Regions from separate parts of the Halobacillus litoralis genome, predicted to be linked through region 1. Evidence: a T-box and tRNA genes for the amino acid it is inferred to sense, from the RefSeq annotation. Region 1 holds a T-box; the other holds one or more tRNA genes.
What was found. The T-box of region 1 lies ahead of tyrS (tyrosine--tRNA ligase). A T-box ahead of a tRNA ligase gene usually reads a tRNA of that ligase, here a tRNA-Tyr.
Positions count from the first base shown of each region.

Region 2: it has a tRNA-Tyr gene. The T-box ahead of tyrS (tyrosine--tRNA ligase) is inferred to sense a tRNA for this amino acid. The anticodon was not compared.

Region 1 is NZ_CP129016.1:3,518,452-3,522,575, forward strand. It holds gene LC065_RS17985 (aminoglycoside 6-adenylyltransferase) at 1-506, opposite strand, end outside; gene LC065_RS17990 (hypothetical protein) at 503-730, opposite strand; gene LC065_RS17995 (nucleotidyltransferase domain-containing protein) at 814-1,434, opposite strand; gene tyrS (tyrosine--tRNA ligase) at 1,461-2,702, opposite strand; T-box leader at 2,746-2,971, opposite strand; gene LC065_RS18005 (hypothetical protein) at 3,037-3,630, opposite strand; gene LC065_RS18010 (FMN-dependent NADH-azoreductase) at 4,009-4,124, opposite strand, start outside.
Region 2 is NZ_CP129016.1:729,029-733,152, forward strand. It holds gene sigW (RNA polymerase sigma factor SigW) at 1-132, opposite strand, end outside; gene LC065_RS03785 (aspartyl-phosphate phosphatase Spo0E family protein) at 295-489, shown strand; gene rocF (arginase) at 501-1,403, opposite strand; tRNA gene LC065_RS03795 (tRNA-Ala) at 1,714-1,786, opposite strand; tRNA gene LC065_RS03800 (tRNA-Gly) at 1,790-1,864, opposite strand; tRNA gene LC065_RS03805 (tRNA-Lys) at 1,881-1,953, opposite strand; tRNA gene LC065_RS03810 (tRNA-Gln) at 1,991-2,065, opposite strand; tRNA gene LC065_RS03815 (tRNA-Tyr) at 2,174-2,259, opposite strand; tRNA gene LC065_RS03820 (tRNA-Thr) at 2,276-2,351, opposite strand; tRNA gene LC065_RS03825 (tRNA-Val) at 2,364-2,439, opposite strand; tRNA gene LC065_RS03830 (tRNA-Glu) at 2,446-2,520, opposite strand; tRNA gene LC065_RS03835 (tRNA-Thr) at 2,542-2,613, opposite strand; tRNA gene LC065_RS03840 (tRNA-Asn) at 2,617-2,691, opposite strand; rRNA gene rrf (5S ribosomal RNA) at 2,735-2,848, opposite strand; rRNA gene LC065_RS03850 (23S ribosomal RNA) at 2,939-4,124, opposite strand, start outside.

The DNA of each region.
Region 1 (4,124 bases):
CTTTTCGCTATGTTCTGCTGACACCACCAGAAATTATTGCAGCGCGCGAGATACTCCTGTTCCGTCGGCTTCTGCACATGATAATCTTCATCTGTCGCATCAGGAATCTCAGGCAGACAATCATCCTTATCCAACAAAGGAACCGTAAGCTTGTCCTCCCCGTAGTGTTCCTGCATATGCGGAAGCGTTTCGATATGTAAATCGATCCGGTTGCCATCCGTAAAGAGCATCAAATAACCATAAAAGTCAGCAATGTCCCCACCTGCCCCCTGATCATTTTTATCCGGTTCCTGCATCATCAGCCGATCACCGAATACATCCACCCAATGCTCATCCTCCAAGAAAGAAGTCGTTTCCGTCACAACGTAGACGATGTCATAATCCTGAAAAAGATCTTCTACTAGAGTGGGATTTGTTCTTGAACCGTTCATGTAAACCGCACGAATTCGTTCATCTCTCTCTGCGACATTCAAAATCAAATCCATCATTTTCTTTTCTGATCTCATGCTTGCTCCATCCCCTTTACAGTCCATCGGTCACCTTGAATTCCATGGTCAATAGCATTCTCATAAAAGGGGATGGCTGCCCGCTCCATCCCCTGTGCATCATGGGAGACCGCACACAGAAAATTCACCTCTGTATTTTTCTCTTCCCGTTTCAGACGGTCCAATGCTTCCACCCTTGCTTTCTCAAACTCTCCTTCATCCAACAATAATTGGATTTGATTCATGTCATCCCTCCATCATAAACGAATGGATATATCCTGAAGTCCGCATATAAACCTCTATTTTAGCCGATATCCCAACGATAGACTCACAGCTTCTGTAAGTGATCGATCCATGCATCCAACCGCCTGCGATCTCCTGGACCTTCCAGCAGCTTATCGTAAATCCGGTAGCCTTCCTCATCGTGTTCCCTTAACCAGTTCAATGACTTTTTCGGACCGAGGTACCAGCGTCCGATCATCTCAAAATAAATTTCAAGACTTTCCTTCACGAGCCAGTGGAATCGGTAGCGTCCTTCCAGATCACCTTTTCTCGAGCGTATCTTCATTTTGGTCAGCCAATCTTTCAAAAACTGCTTCTCCTTTGGCTCTAAAGATGCCGGTCCCCTCTGGAAGATCGAATCAATTTCAGACATCCAGGGTTTCGCTCGTTCGTAATCATCAACAAGCACATCTGCACGATGGACTTTCAAAAAGTTGGCTGGCTCTTCCATATCCTCGGTCTTATGGACCCATACATCCAGGAGCTTCCCACTGAAGGTTTCCACTTTGTTCTGTGTTTCCAGTTCATCGGAAAAACCGATCAGATCGACATCACTTTCTTCCGTGTAATCATCCGTCTGGTAGGAACCGTACAAAAATACAGTATGGCACTTGTAATTCTCTCTCATATGCATGGTTGCTTTTTCTAAAAACCGTTCACGATCCATCGTTTCATTTCCCCTTTTTCCTCTATTCAGGAAGACCTTCTTAATCGTACGAACTTTCTTTTTCCAACTTGAACGACAGTTCCATCCTGTCCTTGAACCATCTGGCTTGTGTCCATCACTTTTTCCTGATTGATCCGTACGCCGCCATTCTTAATCATCCTTCGCACTTCGCTCTTTGATGGTAAAAGTCCAAGCTCCTTGACGAGGTCGACAACGTTTACCTCCTCATCTTTTTCCCACATCACTTCAGGGATCACGTCAGGCATCGCTTTCTTTTGAAAAACATTTGTGAAGTGTTCACGGCTTAGACGGGCCGCTTCTTTACCATGAAGCATTTCAACAAATGAAGCGGCAAGCTTCATCTTGGCATCCCTCGGGTGAAGCGTCCCTTCATCAAGGTCCCGTTTCACTTTCTCCACTTCTTGAATGGATAACGGAGACACGAGCTCAAAATATTTCATGATCAACGCATCAGGAATCGACATCGTTTTTCCGAAAATATCCTGCGGCCGTTCATCCACTCCAATGTAATTGCCTTTTGACTTCGACATTTTCTCTACACCATCAAGCCCCTCAATTAACGGCATCAGCAGAACGACTTGTTTTTCCTTCCCGAAGTGCTCCTGCACCTGTCGGCCGAACAACACATTGAATTCCTGATCCGTTCCGCCTAGTTCGATGTCAGATTCCAACGCATATGAATCGTACCCCTGCATGACAGGGTAGAAAAACTCGTGAAGATGGATCGGTTTATTCGCTTTGTACCGGTTATGAAAGTCATTGCGCTCGAGCATTCTCGCAACCGTCACCGTGCTCGCCAATTTCAAGACTTCTGAGAATCCTACTGTCGACAGCCACTTCGAATTGTAATGGAGCTCTACTTTTTCCATATCGATCACTTTGCCGAATTGCTCGAAGTAGGTCTTGGCATTGTGCTCCACTTCCTCATCCGTCAAAGCGGTCCGAGCGGTCGCCTTCCCCGTCGGATCCCCGATTTTCCCTGTGAAATCCCCGATGATCAGCTGGATCGTATGCCCGAATTCCTGAAACTGTTTCAGCTTATTCAACACAACGGTATGACCAAGGTGGACATCAGGTGCCGTCGGGTCGAGTCCAAGCTTCACTTTCAGAGGCTGCTCATTTTTGATCGACTTTGCGATCTTTCCTTTGAATTCTTCTTCTGGAATGATGGAGGATACACCATAAGATAGAACCTCCCATTGCTTTTCAAATTCTTCTCTTTGTAAATCATTCAATTGTTCATTCATCTTACAGCCCCCCATTTTTAGAATACAAAAAAGACACGCCCCATCATGGGACGTGTCTTCATCACGCGTTACCACCCAAGTTGAAGATGAATCTCTTCATCCTCCCCTCAAAAAGATAACGGATTTACCGTCTTCCACTACTCACCTAAGTTTTCGTAAAAGAAGCTCCAGAAGGTAATTCATGATGAGATGTGTATCGACTCGCAGCAACCGTCGACTCTCTGACGACAGGGATCTCTTCACTACTGGGTTTCTGTCATTGCCGTAGGTATTAAAGTTAGGATTATGTTACGCGGAAAGGCAGAAGATGTCAACGATTTTTTTGAATATTTTTTCATAAACGACCTGCCCAGTGGCTTCTCCTTCTTAGGAAAAACACACCACCGATATTGAAGACACCAACGAGGAAAAGGACGCTGGTAAATGATGCAGACTCTTCCGACTTAGGAGATTGTTTGGTTTGGGGTGGGTTTTCTTTAAGTAATTCAGTATAGAAATCTTTATCCTTGCCGTCTTCTTTCACCACTTCCCCTTGTAATTGAACCATCCCATTTGCAGCCACCACAGGTGTCAGAAAGTCGGCTTCCGGGATATTTTCCAACAGCAGCATGAACCTGCCGCCTTCGTCCTGAAAATCTTTCGCCCAGCTGACATCAAACCGGTCGATTCCGGCTGTGATTTCCTCTCCTACATCTCCTCTGAGTACGGCATCCACCTTAAAAGGATGACCGTCAAAGACAAATTCACTCACTTCACTCCGACGATTGAAATCGTAAGAACCAATGACGATGACTTCTGCACGGTCGACAACCTCTTCAGGATCAATTTTTTCATAACTTGTAGCATTTACCTGCAAAGGAAGACTATACAGAAGGATAACGATGAGTGATCCTATAAAATACCGCATCTCCACTACACCTCTCTTCATTGTTGACCCTCCTTACTCCATCTAATTGACTGAAAAGGAGTTGTACACAGATGACCGACAAAAGAAAAAGGACTCCAGGATCTCTCGCCCCCCAAATAGATGTAACAAAAAAGAACAACAATGATGAAGCGAAAGCTATGAAAACTATGTAAAAAAACAAGCGAATAAAATAACTCATACTAGACCCTTTCCAAAACATTCACCCATAGTATTCGAACAATAATCAAAGGAAAAAGAACGGTTTCCTTTTTCCACCTTTAACCAATCGTTTCTATGTTCAGCCTAACACATTTCATGAAGAATAGGATAAGTACCCACAAAAAAACACTCCTTAAAGAAGCGTTTTTTGTAAGTCGACCGATTGAATGGATGAAATCATTAAAATGTCTTGGCTGCGTCTTTTGCTCTAGCTATCGCATGTTCTCTAATCTCATCCGCCTGATCCGGATTCGCCGCATGCCCTTCGACAAAAAGTCCATCAAAGGACGGGACAC
Region 2 (4,124 bases), 1.1 Mb from region 1:
TTCATACGAGTTCCCAACCATTCGCAGACAAATATGAAAAACTTTATTCTGGTAAAAAGATACAATGTCTTCGAAAGCGGATTGATTGCCTTTTTTCACTTCTTTTATTTTTTGCTTAATCATGGTTTCCATCTTCTAATACCTCCGCTATACGTGCGGTCGATAACCTTTACGGATGACCTCGCCACAAAGTTTCATAAATTTAATATTTTTTTAGCTAATATAAGTTTAACTTTTTTTTAGTATCGGTTATAAAGCTGTAAATGTAAAAAATTTCTTAGGAGGAAATTTAATATGCAGCGAGAGTCCGCTTTGAAGAAAGAAATCGAAGCTTGTCGTATGGAAATGATTCGCTTAGCCAGCCTCCATAAGTTGAGCTCGCCGGAAGTCGTACAAGTGAGTGTGAAATTAGATAACCTGTTAAATGAATACGATGAAGCAACCTATAAAAAACAGCAACCCACCTTGCAAAGAGCGGGTTACTGCTAGGGATCGTTTATTTATTTCAAGCTCTCACCAAATAGAGAACCCATTAAACCTACCGCTACGCTAGCGGTTTTATTTTTTTCATCGAGAATCGGATTCACTTCTACAAATTCCGCGGATGTGATCATCCCTGACTGATGAAGCATTTCCATAGCTAGGTGACTCTCACGGTAGCTTAATCCACCCATTACCGGTGTTCCCACGCCAGGAGCTTCGTTAGGGTCCAGTCCATCAAGGTCCAGGCTTAAATGAACCCCATCGGTACGATCTTTCAAATAATCCACTGTTTCTTCCATCACTTGGGTCATCCCCATACGATCCACTTCATGCATCGTATAGACTTTAATGCCCTTCTCTTCAATAAGCACTCGTTCTCCTTCATCGAGAGAACGTGCTCCGATAATCACTATATTTTCTGGTTTAATCTTCGGTTCATAATCATGGATACTCGTCAATTTTTCGTGGCCGATCCCTAAGCTTACAGCTAATGGCATCCCATGAATGTTACCAGAAGGCGAGCTGTCGCCTGTGTTTAAATCGCCGTGAGCATCATACCAGATGACTCCAAGATTTTCATAATGTTTCGCAACTCCTGCAAGAGTCCCCATAGCTATACTATGATCTCCCCCAAGTACAAGTGGGAAACGTTTATTTTCTACTACCTCATCTACCGCTTTTGCAAGACGACGGCTTCCTTCGGCAATTTCATTCAAGTTACGTAAATTATCCTGTTTTTCATCTGTATTATGTTTTGGGCGAGGAATCTCAATGTCCCCTAGATCTTCAATGTTATATTTCAATTGCTCTAGACGTTCAACCATACCTGCATAACGAATAGCACTTGGTCCCATATCCACGCCTCGACGCATCTGTCCAAGGTCCATAGGTACACCGATAACTGAAAGCTGTTTATTCATTAAAGTTCCTCCTTTTTTCTCTACTATAATTGTATCCGTTTTTCCCGTTATGACTCAACTGGACATGTTTGTGCATATATATACGAAAACCAGTATGAAAACGTATGTAATCATGCATGTTTACAAGGTTTCGACCCATTTACCATATTATGGGTTGGATTGGATGGCGAGGTACTAAACTTTTTTATAATTACCGATAGAAAAGAGTATCGAACCTATACGCATAACAGACGGACCCGAATGAAACAGAGGAAGGAAAAAAGGAAAAATAAAAAACCTGACATCAACGATTGATGTCAGGTTCAAAGAGTGGAGCCTAGCGGGATCGAACCGCTGACCTCCTGCGTGCAAAGCAGGCGCTCTCCCAGCTGAGCTAAGGCCCCGTATGGAGCGGGAGACGGGATTCGAACCCGCGACCCCCACCTTGGCAAGGTGGTGTTCTACCACTGAACTACTCCCGCATATAAAATTGAAAGATGAGCCATGAAGGATTCGAACCTTCGACCCTCTGATTAAAAGTCAGATGCTCTACCAGCTGAGCTAATGGCTCATAATAAAATGACTTCCAGTATAACATCTTAAAAAAATGGCTGGGCCAGCTGGATTCGAACCAGCGCATGACGGTACCAAAAACCGTTGCCTTACCGCTTGGCTATGGCCCAACAGTTACAAAAATAGTATTGACCATCAAAAGATCATTATACAAGGAATGTTTATTTTCATAAAAAATAGCTGATCATGAATGTCAGCCGTTATCGTCAATGAAAAAATGGTGGAGGGAGTAGGACTCGAACCTACGAACCCGATGGGAGCGGATTTACAGTCCGCCGCGTTTGGCCAACTTCGCTATCCCTCCACTTTGACTAAATAAGTGGTGCCGGCCAGAGGACTTGAACCCCCAACCTACTGATTACAAATCAGTTGCTCTGCCAGTTGAGCTAGGCCGGCTTATGAATTTAATGGTGGAGGATGCAGGGTTCGAACCTGCGACCCCTTGCTTGTAAGGCAAGTGCTCTCCCAGCTGAGCTAATCCTCCGATAAGTGGTGACCCGTACGGGATTCGAACCCGTGTTACCGCCGTGAAAGGGCGGTGTCTTAACCACTTGACCAACGGGCCATGTGTTTGATAGTTTCTCAGAGCTTCCAGCCGGATTTGAACCGGCGACCCCTTCCTTACCATGGAAGTGCTCTACCACTGAGCTATGGAAGCAAGTGGCTCCAACGGTAGGATTCGAACCTACGACCGATCGGTTAACAGCCGATTGCTCTACCACTGAGCTACGTTGGAATAATGTTCATTCATCAAAAGCATTAATAAGGAAAGAGAATCAATGTGGCGGCGTCCTACTCTCACGGGGGTAAACCCGACTACCATCGGCGCTGAAGAGCTTAACTGCTGTGTTCGGCATGGGAACAGGTGTGACCTCTTCGCCTTCACCACCACATCAATATAAAGTTTGAGGTGAACCCTCAAAACTGGATAAGGAAACATCTTGTTTGAAAAGCAATTGTCATTCACGAATGATTGAAATCAGATAGATAAGTCATCGATCCATTAGTATCCGTCAGCTCCACGTGTCACCACGCTTCCACCTCGGACCTATCAACCTCATCGTCTCTGAGGGATCTTATTACCTTATAGGTAAGGGAAATCTCATCTCAAGGGGGGCTTCATGCTTAGATGCTTTCAGCACTTATCCCGACCACACGTAGCTACCCAGCGATGCTCCTGGCGGAACAACTGGTACACCAGCGGTGTGTCCATCCCGGTCCTCTCGTACTAAGGACAGCTCCTTTCAAATTTCCAACGCCCACGACGGATAGGGACCGAACTGTCTCACGACGTTCTGAACCCAGCTCGCGTACCGCTTTAATGGGCGAACAGCCCAACCCTTGGGACCGACTACAGCCCCAGGATGCGATGAGCCGACATCGAGGTGCCAAACCTCCCCGTCGATGTGGACTCTTGGGGGAGATAAGCCTGTTATCCCCGGGGTAGCTTTTATCCGTTGAGCGACGGCCCTTCCATGCGGAACCGCCGGATCACTAAGCCCGACTTTCGTCCCTGCTCGACTTGTAGGTCTCGCAGTCAAGCTCCCTTGTGCCTTTACACTCTGCGAATGATTTCCAACCATTCTGAGGGAACCTTTGGGCGCCTCCGTTACCTTTTGGGAGGCGACCGCCCCAGTCAAACTGCCCACCTGACACTGTCTCCGGACCGGATTACGGTCCTGGGTTAGAATGTCCGTACAGCCAGGGTAGTATCCCACCAGCGCCTCCACCGAAGCTAGCGCTCCGGCTTCCAAGGCTCCTACCTATCCTGTACAAGCTGTACCAACATTCAATATCAGGCTACAGTAAAGCTCCACGGGGTCTTTCCGTCCTGTCGCGGGTAATGTGCATCTTCACACATAGTATAATTTCACCGGGTCTCTCGTTGAGACAGTGCCCAAGTCGTTGCACCTTTCGTGCGGGTCGGAACTTACCCGACAAGGAATTTCGCTACCTTAGGACCGTTATAGTTACGGCCGCCGTTTACTGGGGCTTCGGTTCAACGCTTCGCATAAGCTAACGCATCCCCTTAACCTTCCAGCACCGGGCAGGTGTCAGCCCCTATACTTCGCCTTACGGCTTCGCAGAGACCTGTGTTTTTGGTAAACAGTCGCTTGGGCCTTTTCACTGCGGCTCCTCGGCAGAGGAGCACCCCTTCTCCCGAAGTTA